One region of the Shewanella seohaensis genome, then DNA from elsewhere that is predicted to be linked to it. Evidence: predicted binding sites of a transcription regulator. Region 1 holds the regulator's gene; the other holds the start of a gene.

The links. The regulator FliA, encoded in region 1, starts transcription of late flagellar genes. The targets are predictions, from matches to a motif close to CTAAAGNTNNNNNNNNNNNNGCCGATA.
Region 2: a site for FliA is predicted at 2,890-2,916, ahead of L2713_RS04310 (DUF5610 domain-containing protein). Genes of this name have one in related genera too.

The regions. Positions count from the first base shown of each region.
Region 1 covers NZ_JAKILE010000004.1:71,316-81,742, forward strand. The annotation lists gene L2713_RS05765 (membrane anchored protein in chemotaxis locus) at 1-33, opposite strand, end outside; gene L2713_RS05770 (protein-glutamate methylesterase/protein-glutamine glutaminase) at 47-1,171, opposite strand; gene L2713_RS05775 (chemotaxis protein CheA) at 1,190-3,466, opposite strand; gene L2713_RS05780 (protein phosphatase CheZ) at 3,482-4,219, opposite strand; gene cheY (chemotaxis response regulator CheY) at 4,233-4,616, opposite strand; gene L2713_RS05790 (RNA polymerase sigma factor FliA) at 4,664-5,377, opposite strand; gene L2713_RS05795 (MinD/ParA family protein) at 5,370-6,251, opposite strand; gene flhF (flagellar biosynthesis GTPase FlhF) at 6,256-7,632, opposite strand; gene flhA (flagellar biosynthesis protein FlhA) at 7,644-9,743, opposite strand; gene flhB (flagellar biosynthesis protein FlhB) at 9,862-10,427, opposite strand, start outside.
Region 2 covers NZ_JAKILE010000003.1:98,992-109,418, forward strand. The annotation lists gene L2713_RS04290 (Fe(3+) ABC transporter substrate-binding protein) at 1-53, opposite strand, end outside; gene L2713_RS04295 (hypothetical protein) at 272-694, shown strand; gene L2713_RS04300 (glutathione S-transferase) at 702-1,298, opposite strand; gene L2713_RS04305 (ferredoxin--NADP reductase) at 1,369-2,118, opposite strand; gene L2713_RS04310 (DUF5610 domain-containing protein) at 2,248-2,856, opposite strand; gene L2713_RS04315 (SixA phosphatase family protein) at 3,025-3,618, shown strand; gene L2713_RS04320 (FMN-binding glutamate synthase family protein) at 3,630-5,120, shown strand; gene L2713_RS04325 (hypothetical protein) at 5,265-5,471, shown strand; gene L2713_RS04330 (hypothetical protein) at 5,512-5,769, opposite strand; gene L2713_RS04335 (ABCB family ABC transporter ATP-binding protein/permease) at 5,852-7,648, opposite strand; gene L2713_RS04340 (hypothetical protein) at 8,096-8,272, shown strand; gene aroG (3-deoxy-7-phosphoheptulonate synthase AroG) at 8,323-9,381, opposite strand; gene L2713_RS04350 (tetratricopeptide repeat protein) at 9,689-10,427, opposite strand, start outside.

The sequences.
Region 1 (10,427 bases):
TAACACTATGATAAGCAAAATATTTGTGCTTATCTGTGTTTTCGACTTAGCCACGCGCAGACTCTTTTAAAATCGACTCTGCCATGTTATCCAGAGAAATGGACTGAGTGGCGATACCCGCACTGGCCACCGCCTGTGGCATACCATAAACCACACAGCTAGCCTCATCCTGAGCCCAAATGGTCGCGCCCGCTGATTTCAGCATACGCGCACCTTCGCGGCCGTCGGCTCCCATTCCCGTCAGCACGACCGCCAGCACATCACCGCCATAGGCTTTAGATGCTGAGGCAAAGGTAATATCGACGCAGGGTTTGTAGTTCATCTCAGCGCTACCCGCCAAGACTTTGACACGGCCAGTAACACCAGCGCGCTCAACCATCATTTGCATTCCACCTGGTGCAAGATAGGCACAACCTGGACGCAATACGTCACCATTAACCGCTTCTTTCACTTCGATCTTACACAAACCGTTTAAACGGTTCGCAAAAGCGGGGGTGAAAGCCGCAGGCATATGCTGGATAAGCAAAATAGGATGAGGATAATTTGCTGGGAACTGAGTCAAAATCTTCTGCAAGGCGACAGGCCCGCCCGTCGATGTGCCAATCAGCAATAATTTATATTGCTTACCACTTGGACGAATCGAGGTTGCAGGTGAAGAACGCACAGGCGCTGGCGCAGGTTGCGCATGGGTAGCAGCGCCGCCTAATACGGCACTCGCACTCTGACGAGGTGGCGGCGTAGGCGCCGTTGGACGCACCGTAGGGCGAAAAATCCGGCGACGACCTAAGGCTTTAACCCTTTGCTGCAATAATAGAATCGCTTCGTCTTTATTGGTCGCAATGTCTTCAAAGCGCTTTGGTAAGAAATCGAGCGCCCCCGCATCGAGGGCATCTAGCGTGGCTTTGGCGCCATCGTGGGTCAATGAAGAAAACATCAAAATTGGTGTTGGACATTTCGCCATGATCTCACGCACGGCAGTAATGCCGTCCATGACAGGCATTTCAATATCCATTGTAATGACTTGAGGATTTAGCTCGGCAGCCATCTTCACCGCTTCGGCCCCGTTAGAGGCCGTCGCGATCACTTCCAGTTCAGGATCTTGATTGACTATTTCACTAACACGTCGTCTAAAAAAACTTGAGTCATCAACGACTAATACTTTAATGGCCATTCCATTCCTTATTGGAAACTAACTTTTATTTTTCGCATAATGCTTTAATAAACCAGGGACATCCAAGATGAGGGCGATGCCACCGTCGGATGTGATTGTCGCCCCCGCCATACCTGGCGTGCCATGCAACAATGCTCCCAAGGGTTTAATCACCACTTCTTCTTGTCCAATTAAAGCATCAACAACAAAACCAATTTGCATCATTCCCAGCTGTACAATCACCACATGACCGTGTTTCTTATCACCATGTTTAAAGCTGGTTCGATTGCGATGTAACCACTGCTCCAGATAGAAAAGCGGTACGGCCTTGTTGCGGACAATCACAGTAAGTTGTCCATCGACAATATTGGTTTTGGTGAGATCGAGATGGAAAATCTCATTCACACTGGATAAAGGCAACGCAAACACCTGCTTGGCAACGTCCACCATTAAGGTCGGCATAATCGCCAAGGTCAGCGGCACTTTAATCTCAAGTATGGTGCCTTTGCCTTTCATCGAGTCGATATGCACAGTTCCGTTAAGTTGTGTAATACGGGTTTTCACCACGTCCATCCCAACACCACGGCCGGAAATATCTGAAATCTCCACTTTAGTCGAGAAGCCAGGCGCAAAAATCAGGTTATAAGCTTCGCTGTCGGTCATCCGCGCAGCGGTATCCTCATCGAGTACCCCACGCTTGATGGCAATTTGCTTCAACTTTTCAGGATCCATACCTGCGCCATCATCTTCGATTTTCAGCAGAATATGGTCACCCTCTTGGCTTGCAGACAGGGTAATGGTCCCCGTTCTCGGTTTGCCGCTGGCCTCACGGTCATTGGGCATCTCAATACCGTGATCTACCGAGTTTCGCACTAAGTGCACTAACGGATCAGCGAGCGCCTCAACTAAGTTTTTATCGAGGTCGGTCTCTTCACCCACAAGGACTAAATCGATTTCTTTATTCAGAGTACGGGCTAAATCGCGTACAACCCGAGGGAAGCGACCAAAGACCTTCTTGATGGGTTGCATACGCGTTTTCATCACCGCGCCCTGCAAATCCGCTGTCACCAAGTCTAAATTCGCTAGCGCCTTAGACATTTCCTCGTCATCACGACTAATGCCTAAGCTCAATAAGCGGTTACGCACTAACACTAACTCGCCGACCATGTTCATGATTTGGTCGAGCCTCGCGGTATCGACGCGAACAGTTGTCTCGCCCTGAGGTACATTAGCAGACGCTGCTGTCGCTGCTTTAGCCGGGGCTTTTTCAGCAACCGCGACATCAGTTTTGGCTTTTACCGCGGGAGGGGTTGCTGGCGTAGCAACACTGGCTTTGGGAGCGGCAGGCGTTGAAGGCGCCGCGGCACTTGGAGGCGCTTTAGCGGGCTCGGTTTTAGCTGGAGCAGATTCAACTTTGGCAGTGGCTTTTGCTGGCGCGCCGCCTTTGCCATGTAATTCATCGAGGAGACGCTCGAACTCATCGTCAGTGATTTCGTCCGAATCAACAGCAGGAGCGGCAGGCTTTGGTGCAGCGACAACTGCTTCAGCTTTTGGCTTGGCAGGCTCTTCCACTTTACCTTTAAACTTACCAGAACCGTGCAGCTCATCGAGCAGCGCTTCAAACTCGTCATCGGTGATATCATCGCTTGCGCTTGCAGATGTCGCTTGAGGCTTATTTTGCACAGCAGGGGCAGCATCGGCTTGAGGCGCAGAAACTCCGGGGCTTTTTCCGGCGCCGTGCAACGCATCGAGTAATGCTTCAAACTCTGCTTCATCGATTTCATCAATACTGGAATCTGAAAGCTCTGATTTCTCAATCGGCATTTCTTCAACGGCGGCGACTTCAACCACAGTTTCTATGACAGGTTCGGGCTCAGGCAATGGCTCAACTTCGGCACTACTTTGACCCGATTCGGAAGGAAGCGGCTCACCGGAGCTGAGCATTTTCAACTTAGCCAATAATGCAGGATCTGCTGGGTCTTGTTGCTCGCCTTGTTGGGTTTGAGCAAACATAGTATTAATCGCATCGACAGCCTGAAGAATGATGTCCATTAACTCGGCGGAGACACTGCGTTTGCCTGTACGTAATAAATCGAAGGTGTTTTCTGCTTCGTGACAGACATCCACCATGGGAGTGAGACTAAGGAAACCCGCACCGCCCTTTACAGTATGAAACCCCCTGAAAATTGCATTTAGCAAGTTAGTATCATCAGGATTGTTTTCAAGCGCGACCAGCTGCTCTTGCAGCAACTCAAGAATTTCGCCCGCTTCAATTAAAAAGTCCTGGAGTATCTCTTCATCTACATCAAAGGCCATCAAATTGACTCCCAGTTAGAAACCCAGACTCGACAGCAGATCATCGACTTCATCTTGACCGGTAACGACGTCTTGACGAAGCTCGGCATTCATTATCGGTCCTTCAGCTTCAATATTATTTTTCTGAGTAATCTGACTCTCAATCACGGGTTGCTCACCAAATACTGTCAGCATAGACACCAGATTACTTTCAACTTCCATCACTAGATCGATCACCCGCCGGATCATTTGTCCAGTCAGGTCCTGAAAATCCTGCGCCATCAAAATCTGGTTGAGCAATTCGCGTAAGCGATTGGAATCCAATTCGCTACGTGACATCAAATGCTGCACATTGTGGCAAAGCGCTTTAAAATCGCTCAGAGCGATTTCACGGCGCATCAATTTGTCCCAAGAAGGCATCACTTGTTGAATATTCGCCGTTAATGCATTCGCGAGCGGCAAGCACTCTTCTACCGCATCCATGGTTTTATTCGCTGCTTGCTCGGTCATGTCAATGACATAACTTAGCCGTTCCTTAGCATCGGGAATTTCGTTATTCGCGAGTTCAACCAAACGATTATCAACTTGGAAATCCATTAATGCGCTGTGAAGTTGTCTGGTTAATTTACCAACTTCATCAAAGAGCTCCCGTTGAAGTGGAGCCGCGAGTTCCCTAAATAAATCATCTGCTTGAGCTTGTTCATTCGCGCTTAATAGTTCAACTAAACGCTGAGCCTTCTCGAGCGTAATGAGCCCTGATGTTTGTGACTTCATAGCTCATCCCTGCTTAAGCGAGTCGTTCGAATATTTTATCTAACTTCTCTTTAAGTGTTGCTGCGGTAAAAGGTTTAACCACATAGCCGTTAACACCGGCTTGTGCGGCAGCAATAATTTGTTCACGTTTTGCTTCAGCGGTAACCATTAATACGGGTAAATGCTTAAGGGAATCGTCAGCCCGAATAGCCTTTAGCAAATCAATACCCTGCATACCTGGCATGTTCCAGTCTGTCACGACAAAATCAAAGTCGCCTTTTTGTAACATAGGCAGCGCAGTTGAGCCGTCGTCTGCTTCTTGGGTATTGTTAAACCCCAAGTCTCGCAACAAGTTCTTGATGATACGTCTCATTGTCGAAAAGTCATCAACGATGAGAATCTTCATATTCTTGTCCAAGGTTTCCTCCGGTGAGCTGACATTCTGTGCTCAATAAATAATTATACTTATGTCCAATGCTTGAGTTTGCCTTTGAGCCGCAACATTGCCTGACTTAATATCTGGCTAACTCGCGATTCACTTACCTCAAGAATGGCGCCAATTTCTTTTAAATTCAATGCTTCATCGTAGTATAACGATAGCACTAGCGCATCTCTTTCGGGCAATAATTTTATCGCCTCAACTAGTGCTGAATGAAACTGGGTTTCTGCTAACGCTTCAAATGTACCATCACTGACATTATCGCTCGAAGTGAGTATATCCTGCGATACGCCTAAGTCTTCTATCCCTATGATTTTACCAACAGAAACATCGTTAAGAATATGATGGTACTCATCGAGCGTCATATCAAGTTTTTCTGCAATTTCTGTGTCGCGTGCATCACGACCCAACACTTGCTCTAACTCATCAATGGCTTGAGCAACTCGACGATTATTACGATGAACAGAACGGGGAACCCAGTCGCCACGACGGATCTCATCCAACATGGCGCCACGGATCCGTATGCCGGCGAAGGTTTCAAACTTTGCACCTTTGCCACCATCAAACTTGGATGATGCTTCTAATAACCCCATCATCCCCGCTTGAAGCAAGTCATCGAGCTGCACTGAGGCAGGTAATCTGGCGAGCAAGTGATGTGCAATTCTTTTGACCAACGGTGCATACTGTTCAACGATTGACGTTTTACTGTCTAAACAAGTATACGCTGCGGCTTTATTCACTCGTTTTTTCCTCTTGAAAATCTGGTCGCTGAACTAAACGTTCAACGAAAAACTCCAAATGCCCACCAGGTTGCTGTGGTACTGGCCAGCTCATGATTTTATTCGCTAGGCCATGGTACGCAATCGCAGCTGGAGACTTAGGATAAGCCTCAACAACTAACTTTTGTTTACGCACTGATTTGCGAAGGTTTTCATCAAACGGAATGGTCGCAACCAGTTCAAGTGCCACGTCCAAGAATCTGTCGGTCACTTTACTGAGTTTAGCAAACAATTCCATACCTTCGCGCAAACTGCGCACCATATTAGCAACAATTTTAAAGCGGAAAACGCCGTGTTCACGGCTGAGAATTTTGATTAACGCATAGGCGTCAGTGATAGAAGTTGGCTCGTCACAAACAACCACCAACACATCCTGTGACGCGCGAGAGAAACTGAGTACCATGTCAGAAATCCCCGCGGCAGTATCCACGATGAGGATATCAAACTGGGTACGCATCTCACTGAAAGCACGAATTAAGCCCGCATGTTGCGCAGGGCTCAACTCTACCATGCCTTGAGTTCCTGAGGTCGCAGGGACAATGCCTATGCCCTTAGGTCCTCGGACGATAATATCATCCAGCTCAGCATCGCCAGAGAGTACGTGGGAAAGGTTACGTTCAGCACGGATCCCTAACATGACATCGACGTTTGCTAAGCCTAGGTCGGCATCAAGCACTAAGACACGCTTGCCCTTTTCGGCTAATGCTACTGCGGTATTGATAGACACGCTGGTTTTACCCACGCCACCTTTACCACCCGTAACCGCGATTACTTTCACTTTTTCGTTATAGGGTTGATTCATCATACGTAAACCACTTGCTTGATCCAGGGTCATAACTCTACTCAAATGCACAGGTCATATTATCTGACCACGCTGTGTCTGGTAACGATTGTTGTTCAGTGTTTTCTAAAGCTGCTAACGCCTGCTCTGCGAGCAGCAAAGTATCGGCAACTTTCATATCTTCGGGCACTCGCTGCCCATCCGTAACATAACTTAATGGCAACCCACTTTGGATCAACACACTTAATGCACCCGCTAACGACACGGACTCATCAAGTTTGGTGAGTACAACACCAGATAAGGGAATGCGTTTAAAGTGATTTACAGCATCCTGTAGCACGCGGCGCTGTCCTGTGGCAGACAGTACCAGATAACTGCGGATAGGTATTCTGCTATTTGCAGTTAAATTATCAAGTTGCTGGTAAAGCCGCATATCTCGTTGGCCCATTCCCGCAGTATCTATCAATACTAGCTTGCGATTTCTGAACTGATACAGTATTTGCTCTAGCTCAGCAAGATCATGGGCTTGCTTAACTGGGCATCCCATAATTTTGCCATAGGTGGCCAATTGCTCATAGGCGCCAATACGATAATGATCGGTAGTAATCAAGGCGACTTGATCCGCACCATGATGGGCGGCGAAGCGAGCCGCTAATTTCGCTAAGGAAGTGGTTTTGCCTACACCTGTTGGGCCAACCAGCGCCACAACACCACCTTGCTTAACGATATCATCACCTTGATTATCAAGCATATTCGCTAGACTTTGTGGCAAGGCACGAACTAATTCTGCCGGGGTATAGTGTTGACTAAGCGCCGCTAACTTGTTCGCGACCGCAGGCGAAAACTCCGCTTCCAGTAACTTTGACTCCAGCATGGCACCCACAGGATCGATACGCTTTTTGTGTTCAGTCATCAGCGCAGACACTTGATGAGTAAGCAAATTGCGTAAGGATGCTAACTCATCACGCATCGCTTCAATATCCGCATTTTGCTTCTGTGAAACCTGCGGCTTCTTATCGAAAGTCTGTCCCATATCACGGCGTTCAGCTTTTGGCGCGGCGGGAGCTTGTAGACCTTGTGCCCACGCAGGCAGTTCGGCGTCTTGCTGTTGATGGGTGAGCTGTTGGTTTAAACGGCTTTGTTGCTTCTCGAGCAATGCTTGGAGAGAGTCTGCTGGCGCCGAGGGTTTTAACTTAGTTTCAGCGCGAATCGGCGCTTTAGCACCGAGCGACACTAAGTCATCACTCACATCCATAAAAGTCGGTGCAGCGGCAGGCGCCTTCGCTTTGGGCTCGTCATAGTCAACGGCGGCCACAATCTCAATGCCGCCATTTACCTTTTTATTCGACATAATCACGGCATCGGAGCCGAGCGTGTCCTTCACTTGGGCCAGTGCAGCACGCATGTCTTTGGCAAAAAAACGTTTAATCTTCACTTATGCGTCCTCTACTGGCCGACGGCAGACACTATGCGTATTTGCTTTTCATCGGGGATTTCTTGGTAAGAAATCACTCTGAGATTAGGAATAGTATATTTAACAAAGCGAGACAGTGTCGCACGTAACATACCTGACGTTAGCAAAATAGCGGGCTGACCAACCATTTCTTGCTTTTGAGCGGCATCCGCTAAGGATTGCTGCATACGCTCTGCAAGACCAGGTTCGATATTTGGGCCATCGCCACCGGTTGCTTGCATTGACTGATGCAACATCTGTTCCAACTCTGGCGCCAAAGTTATGACAGGTATTTCAAGTTCAGGACCCGAGATCTCTTGAACTATCATGCGCTTCAATGCGATACGCACTGCCGCCGTTAACACTTCAGTATCGTTACTCTTAGTGCCGTATTCTAACAAAGTTTGCACTATGGTACGCAAGTCTCTGACAGAAACTCCTTCATTTAATAGGTTTTGCATCACTTTTACGACATTTCCGAGCGGCATCACATCAGGAATAAAGCCATCCACCAGCTTAGGTGAATGCTTGGCAAGCATATCCATCAGTTGTTGCACTTCTTCGTAGCCTAAGAGTTTCGCCGCGTTATTCGTCAATATTTGGCTAATATGGGTTGCCACCACTGTCGCAGCATCCACCACGGTATAACCTAAGGTTTGTGCATGTTCACGCAGCTCAGGGGCAATCCACACGGCTTCGAGACCAAAGGCAGGGTCACGTGTTTCGATACCATCGAGCTTGCCATAAACTTGGCCAGGGTTGATGGCGAGTTCGCAGTCATGGCGAATATCCGCCTCTCCAACCACCACGCCCATTAACGAGATGCGGTAGGCATTAGGTGATAAATCGAGGTTGTCACGAATATGTACCGCAGGCACCAAGAAGCCCAGTTCTTGAGAAAGCTTTTTACGTACCCCTTTGATTCGGCTCAGTAATTCACCACCTTGTCCCTTATCGACTAATGGGATCAAACGGTAACCCACTTCCAGACCGATAGTGTCAACGTGATGCACATCGTCCCAGCTAAGTTCTTTAGGTTCTCTTTCGGCTCTTTCCGTTGGGCCGGTTTTGACTTGTTCAAGGGCTTTGGCACGTTTAGCTTCATTACGTTTGAAGATAAAGTAAGCAGCACCTGCTGTGATCACGGCAAAGCTTAAAAACGCCATATGTGGCATGCCTGGCACAATACCCATGACAAAGAGTACGCCAGCCGCAATACTGAGCGACTTATGACTGTCAAACATCTGACTGATCAGCATCTGGCCCATATCGCCAGATTCATTTTGACGGGTCACCATCAACGCCGCGGCGATAGACAGTAATAGACCTGGAATTTGTGCGACGAGACCGTCACCAATGGTTAACAGGGTATAAATTTCAACGGCTTGGGAGAATGTCAAACCGTGCTGCACAATCCCGATAATAAACCCACCGAGAATGTTGATAACTAGGATCATGATACCGGCAATCGCATCGCCCTTCACAAACTTAGATGCACCATCCATTGCGCCATAGAAGTCGGCTTCGCGGGTCACCTCGGCGCGTCTGGTTCTGGCTTGATCCTGATTAATAATACCTGCGTTCAAGTCGGCATCGATGGCCATTTGCTTACCGGGCATCGCATCTAAGGTAAAGCGAGCACTCACCTCGGCAATACGGCCAGCACCTTTAGTCACAACGGCAAAGTTGATAATGATCAAGATGATAAATACAACTAGACCCACTGCATAGTTACCGCCTATGACCACGGAGCCGAAGGCCTCAATCACCTTACCGGCGGCATCACCACCATTGTGACCTTCGAGTAATACTACACGGGTCGATGCAACGTTAAGCGCGAGTCGCAGCAGTGTCGCGACTAATAAAACCGTTGGAAACGCAGCAAAGTCTAAGGGTCTATCGGTATAAATCGCGACAAGAAGAACAATCAAAGCCAAGGCAATGTTAAAAGAGAATAAAACGTCGAGTAGAAACGGCGGGATAGGCAATACAATCATAGCCAATGCCGCAAGCACTAGCATTGGCGTACCTATGCCCTTGAAAGAGCTCAGTTTCAACTGTTTTACTTGGCCTAGGGAGGCTTTAACATCCATTCACAGATACCTAAACTTTGACGTATAACAGCCTGAAAGCAAAAAACGCGCCAACCGCTAGCACTTCAAGTCGTGGTTTTATCTCTGTGAACGAGCTCTGCGTTAACCTAACACTCAACTAGTGCTTCAGCTCGTCTGGAATGGGTTGATTAGCAGGGATTGGAATCGGTTTACGGCCACGACCTTTTTGGTACTGGCGTAACTGGAACACATAAGCCAGCACCTGTGCCACCGCGGTAAATAGACCCTCAGGGATCTGCTGCTCAAGCTTAGTGGTGTGATAAATTGCTCGCGCCAGCGGTGGTGCTGAGACAATCGCAATGTTATGTGCCCTTGCCACTTCGCGGATTTTAAACGCGACTTCATCCACCCCTTTAGCGATAACAAAAGGCGCTGCAGAACGCTTCACATCGTATTTAATGGCCACGGCATAATGCTCAGGGTTCACCACAATCACATCCGCATTGGGAACTTCGGCCATCATGCGTCGCTGCGCTAACTCACGCTGCATTTGGCGTACTCGCCCTTTGACCTCAGGTTTACCTTCGGTATCTTTATACTCGTCTTTCACTTCCTGCTTAGTCATTTTCAGCTGTTTGTTGTGATTCCAGATCTGAAATGGCACATCGATCACCACAATGACTAAGACGGAGGAGCAAAGCAGAATAAACATCCACACTAACA
Region 2 (10,427 bases), on a different contig from region 1:
GAATTCGCAACCGACATTAACCCAAGTAAAGCGGCACAAGTTACCCATTTCATTCGCGATTTCTCCCCAAAATGATGACAGCAAGCGTGAGTCAATTCTTAAGACTATTAATGATAATAGTTATCAGTTGCGCAAGAGTAATAGATCAAATGAACTAGGGCAATAGGTTGATTAACTTTTTGTTTTTAATGAAATAAAACTTAAAACTGGTGATTATCTCAAACCAAACTAAACTGAACCTTAATTCGCTTAAAATACATGAGGAGGCGGTATGTTGGGCGTTTTACTACTGCTGGTCATCGCGGTAGCGCTACTCGCATTGCTGACACTCAAGCGAGGCCCTAAAAAGCGCAAGCACTTTGTCAAACTCATGGAAACCGCAAAAAATAAAAATCAACGAGTTGCAGGGCAAGATCGCCGCTTCCACTGTGTCAGTATCGAAAATGACGGCAGTTGTTGTGATCAGGTAGATGAGCTCAAAGGGAAACGTTTTCTATCGAAGGAAGCCCCTGAGCTTCCCATGGAAGAATGCACTATGGCCAATTGCCAATGCCGCTATCAACACTATGATGATAGACGCCAAACGGGTAATGATCGTAGGGTCGATTACGGCATAACGAAGGATCTCTACGGCGCGTTTGGTGAACATAATCGCCGTGAGACCCATAGAGGCCGCCGCTCGACAGACCATTAAACGCCTTTTACGCTGGGCGAGTTTCCACAAACGCTGGGAGATCGCGCATCTCACTAAACCAGAGCGAGGTCGCGGGAGCCACTTTACGCCAATCAAGCTCTGGATGTCTGAAATCCACATAATCTAATAAGCAAATTAAGGCTAATTGTGGCGCCTGAATCGTTGCCTGAGTGATCACGCTCTGATGTTCCATTTGCATCAAACCACGCAGCAGCGCTTGCTCAAAACGCGATGTCCAAAAGGCCGATCTTACCCCTTCCTCTTCACGCATTTGTTCTTGGCGCAATTTTACTGCGCTATCGATAAGACCTTTGATCATCGAATATTGGCACTGTAATACCCAATTATTCACTTGGCCACCGAACATCTGCTGCTCACCTAATTCGGCGTCTAAATAGCGCATAATCACTTCGCTATCGAAGATAGGCACACCATCGTTGGTGATGAGGCAAGGGATCTGCCCAAGCGGGTTAACATCGAGCAGCTCGGCGGTGTTTTCCATCGGATTGACTAAGACTTCTTCGATATCCTTAATCCCTAAATAACGGATTAATGTGCGAACACAGCGAGCATAGGGTGAAGCGAGGGAGCAGAGCAACTTCATCAAAAAATCCTTCTATATGACTGACATTAAAACGATTAAGACTAATTATTTGTCATTAACACTCAACCAATTACCAATACTTCTCGACGGTAATTTGTCCCGGAGCGCGGCGTAAATTCTTTGCGAGTCCCTTGTCGAGCAACGCGGCCTGTGCGCCACTGATCATCCCCGGATTACCACAAATCATTACCTGTGAATCCGCCGCGCTGAGCGCTAAACCGACTTTAGCTTCAATCTCTCCCGAGACTAAGCCATCGGGGATACGACATTGCAGTGCATCGTCAAGCTTTTCACGGGTGACGGTTAAACACAGGATAAACTGATCAGGATATTGCACCGAATAAGCCTTTAATTTATCAAGGTAAGCTAAATCTTTAGCTTCGCGGACACCATAGACGAGTACGACTTTTTCGAAACGCTGCCAAGGCTCGGCTGTATCGAGCATAGATAAGAATGGCCCCACGGCCGTGCCCGTGGCTAACAGCCATAAGTGACGGCCTTGCCCTTCCCCCTTAGGGATCTCATCTAAAGTCATAAAGCCTGTGGCTGTGGGGGTGATCTCGATTTCATCCCCGATGGCAAGATTTTGTAATTGTGGGGATAACTGGCCCTCTTCTACGGCCACAGCCAAGATTTCGGCATAGGGTTTATCGGGGGAATTAACCAGGGAATAGGCTCTAGCGACACGCTTATCATCTTGCAGCTGACTGAGTTTAATAAATTGACCCGGAATAAAGGGCGCCAGTTCGGCCGCTATCCGCAGCGAAAATAATTTATCACTCCAATCAATACGTTCAATAACACGTCCCCTAGTCCACATAACTCGCCCTCAAGCAAAACGTTAAATAGACCCCTAGCATAGACTGTTCTCTGCGCAACAAAAACCCCTTATTGCAAGGGGCTTAAGACAAGGGAAATGGCAACAACATTGAGTGCTAAGCGCGGGACATTATGCGCTAGCCATTTGTGTCTCATCTGGTTTCTTATTGAAGCTATCTCGGAAGGCCTGCAATCCCTCTTGCACCAATCCATAGGTTTTATCGACGCCATCGGCGATATCCCCTTGCAGCACTTTAAGGCCAGACAAAATATCTCGCGCCTCCTTAAAGCCATTATCGATAGCGCCACCTATGATGCCCATAAAACTGTCGAGCTGATCATTTAGACTCATATTCGAATTTTGCTGTTGGTGAATGCTAAAAAATTGCGTCGCAAAACTCACAATCCTATCGGCCGTCGCCTCGGGAGAATAATCGACCTGATTGTCATAGTTAGTTTGAGTCGCATTTGGCCCCATCGAAGGCGCTAATTCTTTATCTATCGCTTCAATTGCCGCGCGATAAAGTAACGCCATGGATTGATCACCGGATTTTAGACTCACTTCTTCCTGTGCCGACAAAATAGCCTGGTTCATTAGCTGCTTACTGGTTTGGTATGCAGTCTGTTTGCCGGGCGCTTCCACATTTTTCGTCTTTTCACTATTAGCAGCGGCATTGTCAGCATACTTCTTATGGGGCGTAGAAGGAGTCTGTACCTGTGCAGGGTTGTTGATTTCCATGATGCTAATCCATTCAATTTGGGATGACTTTATTATCGACCAAAAATTGAGCAACTTTAGTAATTTTATAAATTGCAGTACCATCACAACCTAAGGCAATGATACCCATGATGAATCTACTCGCCTCAGTGTCACACTTGCATACCCCATTAGATAAGGATATACGGCATGGCAATTCCCCAATGGTTAACAGCTGTTACCCACTCCTTACGCATCAACAGCTTCAATGCCCCTCGGCTATTACACACTCAGCTGTTAGGCCTGTTACTCTTTACTAGCATTGGACTCAGCGCCAACAATCAAGCTTTTGCCGATAATCGATTGATTATTTTGGTGAGACATGCCGAAAAAGCCGAAGCTCCAGCAGGCGATCCTACACTTTCAGATGATGGCCATGCACGTGCCCTCGCGCTGGTTAGCGCCTTGCAAAGGACACAGATCTCGCAACTGATCGCGACCCAATATCAAAGAACCCAGCAAACCTTATTGCCTATGTCTGCGGAGCGGCATTTACCCATTACCGTGGTCGCAGCAGAAAAACTAATCGAAGTCCATATTCAGCAGATAGTTGAACAAGTACATGCCGTTAAAGGTAACAGCTTAATCGCGGGGCATTCCAATACCGTCCCACTGATCATCAAGGCCCTTGGCGGCCCTGAAATCCCCACCATCGCAGAAGATGATTACAGCCAGCTGTTTTTACTCTCCATCCATGATGGACAGCCAGCGAGCCTTATCTCCACCCGTTATGGACACGAATAGAGGATAACAAGATGCAAGAACTCAATTGGTTTATGTGGGGACTGGATCTCTTCTCAGGACTCTTTTTAATTCTCATTGGTTTAGGCGCCCTCGCTGTCGTCTATATGTACATCGCCGACAAGCTACAAACCAAACAGGCCGTGCGCCACAACTACCCTGTGATAGGTCGCTTTCGGTATTTATTTGAGAAACAAGGTGAGTTTTTTAGACAATATTTTTTCGCACAGGACAGGGAAGAATTGCCCTTTAACCGCGCCGAGCGGAGCTGGGTATATCGCGCCGCGAAAAATGTCGACAGAACCATCGCCTTTGGGTCGACACGCCCACTAGACAGCACGGGCGCCATCATGTTTATGAATACCGCCTTTCCGACTCAAGATGAAGATATCACTCCAATTCTGCCTCAAACCATTGGCCCCCATTGCCGTGAGCCTTACACCACTAAGGCCATTTGCCATATCTCCGCCATGAGCTTCGGCGCCCTATCACGCCCTGCCGTCACCGCCTTATCCCACGGCGCAGCGCAGGCGGGATGTTGGTTAAATACCGGTGAAGGTGGCTTAAGTCCTTATCATTTAAAAGGTGGCTGCGACTTAGTCTTTCAAATTGGTACCGCTAAATATGGTGTACGTAATGAGCACGGCCATTTAGACGATGACAAGCTCAAAGAGATCGCCGCACACCCTGAAGTTAAAATGTTTGAAATCAAAATGAGCCAAGGCGCCAAACCAGGCAAGGGCGGTATCTTACCGGGAATCAAAGTCACCGAGGAGATCGCCAAAATTCGCGGTATCCCGCAGGGCCATGATTCCATAAGCCCCAATGGTCATATCGAGTTTAAAAATGTGGCTGACATTCTGGATATGATTGCCAGAGTGCGTGAGGTCACGGGTAAACCCACCGGCATTAAGGCCGTACTTGGGGACGTGCAATGGCTCGAAGATTTTTGCGATGAAATTGAGCGCCGTGGCGAAGCATCCGCCCCGGACTTTTTTACCTTAGACAGTGCCGATGGCGGCACAGGCGCCGCCCCTCAACCCTTAATGGATTATGTGGGACTGCCACTCAAGGAAAGCCTGCCCATACTGGTGAATATCTTAATTCAGCGTGGGCTACGTAAACGCATTAAAGTGATCGCCTCGGGTAAACTCATAGTGCCATCGCGGGTGGCTTGGGCGCTGGCCTTAGGTGCGGACTTTATCGCCTCAGCCCGTGGCAATATGTTTGCCCTCGGATGTATTCAAGCACTGCAATGCAACAAAGATACCTGTCCAACGGGTATCACGACTCACAATAAGAAACTCCAGCAAGGTCTTGCTCCTAGAGATAAATCGACGCGTGTCGCCAACTATAACCATAACCTGCACCACGATTTAGCCTTGATAGCCCACTCCTGCGGTGTGACAGAGCCAAGACAACTCAAGCCATCCCATGTGAGGATTGTACTCGAGAGCGGTTTGTCGGTTTCATTGGATAAGTACTATTCCCATATCAATCAATAAGTAACCTAACTCTGTATGCATTTTGTACGACTTTAGTCTAAAGTTAATTTAGCAAGAGGTAATTTGAATGCGTATCACAAAAGGGGTAAGATCCGTGATGCACGCATGAGATTAAACAACTGCATATTAAGTTAAGGAAACACTGTGAAAGCAAGCTTTGTAAGCCATATGCCCGACAGTAAGACTGCCAGCACAAGCTGTAAGAGCTGTAATCGCTTGACCGAGATCGAAGGCGAACTAGTGTGTTTTCGTGAAGGCCAAGTCATTCGGCTCACGCGAATCGACGAATCGACCACCAAATTCAATCTGTTGTGTGAAGGTTGGAAGGCAGAAAAACCAAAGGGAATATAATTTCTTATATTCCCTTGTTTTGTTTCAGCAGTGATACTCTCTAATACCCACCACGAATATCTGCATTATATTCATTGGTTTTACGGATAATCCCAGCTAATTCAAGTTCTTGATTCAATTTTGCCAGAGTTAAACGTCTTGTGGTCACTTTAAGGCCTGCATTTAACTCTGCGTGAATGCGTTGTAGCGAATCATAATCCACACCGCGTTTTTTAAGGGTTGCCATAATCGCAAACCAGTCTGTGCTTACTTTCTCTTCTCTGCCTTCAATATTGACTCTTAATGCCATATTTTCCATGCCAAGCACCTCTTATCATTATTTGCTTGGATTTGAGTATAGAGAGCCGAACCTGAATAAAAACTGAATTGTCCCAACGCTGTTACACTTCTACCGAAAGCTGCTGTTGCTCATTTTGTATGCGCCACAACTTAGCGTATAAACCATCCTGAGCCAGTAAAGACTGATGATTCCCCTGCTCGACAATTTCCCCTTGGCTTAAGACCACGATTTGGTCGGCGTCGACTATGGTCGATAACCTATGCGCCACCACTAAGCTGGTATGCCCTTTCGCGACCTCGCGCAGTGCCGACAGAATAGCTTGTTCCGAACGGCTATCGAGGGAGGATGTGGCCTCATCAAACACTAACACTGGGGAGCCTTTTAAAATCGCCCGCGCAATGGCCACACGCTGTTTCTCTCCGCCCGAAAGCTTTAAGCCCCGCTCACCCACTTTGGTATCCCAACCTTGGGAGAGCGACGCGATAAAATGCTCTAAATGTGCGAGTTTGATGGCATGGCGCACTTCTTCATCTGTCGCATCGGGGCGGCCATAACGAATGTTCTCCACTAAGGAATCATTAAATAACACAGTATCCTGCGGCACTATGGCAATAGCACGGCGCAGTGCATCTTGGGTTAAGTGACGAATATCTTGCCCGTCAATCAAAATGCGCCCTTGCTCCACATCGTAAAAACGGAACAACAACTTGATGAGTGTTGATTTTCCGGCGCCGCTATCTCCAACGACGGCGACTTTTTTCCCCGCCGCCACCTTAAAGCTGACGTTGCGCAAGATGGGCCTGTCATCGTAGCTAAAACTCACATGTTCAAAACTAAGCTCGCCGCGCTTAGGCTCAAAGTCTAAGGCATCGGGTTTATCCACTATACGAGGATGCTTATCGAGCAGACTGAACATCCGCTCAATATTGGCTAAGGCGCCACGGATTTCACGGTAGACAAATCCCAAAAAGTTGAGCGGCATAAAGAGCTGCATCATAAAGGCATTGACCAATACAAAGTCACCTAAGGTCATCTCATTATTGGTCACTTTATAGGCGGCTAACGCCATCATCGCCGTCATCGCCAACGCAATAATCAGCGCCTGCCCACCGTTGAGGGCAAATAGCGATAAACGATTCTTACGTTTAGCCACTTCCCATTGATCTAAAGCTTGGTCATATCGATCCGATTCATACTTTTCATTATTAAAATACTTCACGGTTTCATAGTTGAGCAGACTGTCGATGGCGCGGGTGTTGGAGAGTGAGTCGGCCTTGGCCGCATCGCGGACGTATTCGGTGCGCCACTCTGTCGCCACCACCGAAAACCAGATGTAGGCCATCACTGAGGTAAAAGTGATCGCGGCGAAGGCAATGCCATAATTAAAAAAGAAAATACCAATAACCATGGCGATTTCGAGCAGGGTCGGCACTATGTTAAACACCATAAAGCGCATCAAGAAACTCACGCCACTGGTGCCGCGCTCAATATCCCTCGACAAGCCGCCTGTGCGCCGCTCTAAGTGAAAATCCAAATCGAGTCGATGTAAGTGATCGAACACCGCTAAGCCCAAACGGCGAATGGCCCGCTCAGTGACACGGCCAAAGAGTGTGTCGCGGATTTCACCCGTGATCACAGTTAATAGTCGCACCGCGCCATAGGCTAATACCAACCCGATGGGCACACTCAATGCCTGCGCGGTCTTATTGGCATCCAAAGTATCGACTAAATCTTTAAGAATAAAGGGCAAGCCCACGCTGGCAAGCTTAGCAACGATAAGACAAGACATGGCCAATGCCACTCGGCCCTTGTACTCGAGCAAATAAGGCCAGAGCAACTTAACTACGTGCCAATTGAGCTTATCGATGGGACCTTCAAAATACAGTGTTGGGCGCATATGTCTAAACCTTTGCCAAAGTCGCTCAATTGTAGCAGCATGGCGCACGTTAAGGCGAAACCAAACAGGGAAAGTTTGAATAAAATCAATCAGATTTTTCTGACAGACAAAAAGCGGCCATCTTGGCAAAATCTCTCTGGCTTATCGAAATAAAAATGTCATGCTAACGACTTACGCTCAGAGAGTTCGCAACGCGAATATTAAGGTAAAAAAATTCTGAATCAAGCTTGGCTATATCAGAACAGTAACCGTTAAAATAGGCCTAACATCAAGGGTTCTACTGTTGAATATTTTGTCGGTTTTACCCAAAATGCCCTATGGACTTAAGATCGCTAGCAGCAGGATTTGCAAATCTCTGGCCGTAGATCCGTGTGTATATGCCGTGCTGCACTCGTTCTGCGATAACACTAACGATAATTCTAATAAATTAAGATCGAAGGAAGCTTTATGTTGGATTCCGCTAAAGTTCAATACCCGCCATTACCACTGATCCAAACTTGGGTGTGGATGATGATCGAATCTGGCAATCCAGAAATTCAGGACAAAGGCAGAAATAACCTCATTGCAGCTTTTGGTAGCTTGGCCAAAGCTAACGAATACTTAGCCGAAATGAGCAAAAAATAATAAAAATAAAGGCGCCAGAATAGCGCCTTTATTTTTGAGCTTTTCAGGACTTAGACCCGCTGGCGGCGTGCAATAACGCTCTGATTTAACACATCTAACAGACCCTCGGTATCATCCCAGCCAATACAGGCATCCGTAATACTCTGGCCATAACATAACGCCTGGCCTTCAATCAGATCTTGGCGACCTTCCACTAAGTGGCTTTCAACCATCACACCGAAAATTGCCTTATTACCCGCGGCCACTTGCTCGGCCACATCGTTCGCGACATCCATCTGGCGTTGATATTGTTTGCTGCTATTGGCATGGCTAAAGTCGATCATAATGTTATCGACAAGCTTGGCCTTTTTCAGTTGTTCGCTGATCTGCGCAACATGGCTGGCACTGTAATTAGGCTCACGGCCGCCACGCAAAATGATATGGCAATCAGGATTACCTTTGGTCGACACAATCGCCGAATGGCCAAATTTGGTTACCGATAAGAAGTGGTGCGGCGCATTCGCGGCGCCGATAGCATCAATCGCCACCTTGATCGTGCCGTCAGTGCCATTTTTAAAGCCTACAGGGCAAGATAACCCAGAAGCTAATTCACGGTGCACCTGCGATTCTGTGGTGCGCGCACCAATCGCGCCCCAGCACATCATATCCGCCACATATTGCGGAGTGATCATATCGAGAAACTCACCTGCGGTAGGCATGCCAGAGTCATTCAAATCGACTAAAAGTTTACGCGCGGTACGTAAACCATCGTTCAGCTTGAAGCTGTTATCCATATAAGGATCGTTGATGAGCCCCTTCCAACCCACTGTAGTACGCGGCTTTTCAAAATAAACACGCATCACCACTTCGAGCTGATCTTGATAACGTTCTCTGAGCGCAACCAGTCGCTGGCCATATTCCAATGCGGCCTTAGGATCGTGAATTGAGCAAGGACCAATGACCACTAACAAACGATCATCTTGGCGGGCAAGAATGTTATGAATGCTTTGACGGGCGTTAAACACAGTTGCAGCAGCGTTTTCGGAGGCAGGAAATCGTTCTAGAATCGCAATAGGTGGAAGTAACTCTTTGACTTCATTAATGCGAACGTCATCATTTTGGTAATACATAATTTACTGCTCCAACTCTCGTGTTTAGGCTATTTTTATCGCTGCAATAGGGGATCTCAACTGCAATACTGAGTTCAATTTATCCAGTCTGCGCCGCTAATGCAACCAAGTTGTCTCCATTTCAAGAAATCAAATATAACGTATTGTTTTAACATATTTTTAAAAAATACAAATTCAAATATTTCAATGTGATATGCAAACTAAAGCCAAACGAGTGTTGGGGTTGGAAGCAAGCGGTGGTGAAAGCGGAAATAAAAAACCTCCTTTGCCAGTAGTCAAACGCAAACAAAGGAGGTTGAGTAAAGGATTAATGTTGCTGCATGGCCTGCAGTTTTGCCTGATAGCGATGTTTATCTGTGGCTTCGCGGCTTAGAGCCATGGCTTTTTCCATATTGAGTTTGGCGCGCTTTTCATCCCCCAGCGCCCAATAGGTGCGTGACAGGCCAAAGAAAAACTCATGGCGATAATCGGCTTTATCCACGGCCCTTTGATACCAAGCGAGCGCCTCGCTGTATTGGTGCTCGTCATAGGCCTGCTCACCCATATCGTAGTAGTAATAAGGATTACGAATACGCGCTAACTCCAGCACTTTATTGACCTGTGCCCACTCTTCCAAACGGCCCTGCTCACCTAAAATCACCGCCAAGTTATAGAGCGTCGTCATATCATCGGCATCATATTTGAGTGCATAGCGATAGACTTGCTCGGCCCGCTTTTCATCGCCCTTGTGGCGATAAATCACGGCTAAGGTGTTGAGCGCTGGAATAAAGTGTCCTGATTTTAAGCCCGCTTTAATCAGCGCATAGGCGCGGTCTAAATCCCCTTCGACCAAGGATTCGGCGGCCATATTGTTATAGAACATACTGGTTAAGGTCTGGCGATTGATTTGCACTTTGTTGTAGCCTCGCAGGGCGCGCTCGGGCATAAAGTCGACCAGAATTGCATGGGCCGACACATACACAGTGTGCACGCTCTCGGCGGGTAGCAAGCGTAGATTGACATGGCCGTTAATCAGATAAAACTCGCCCTGTTTGTCCCATACGGGT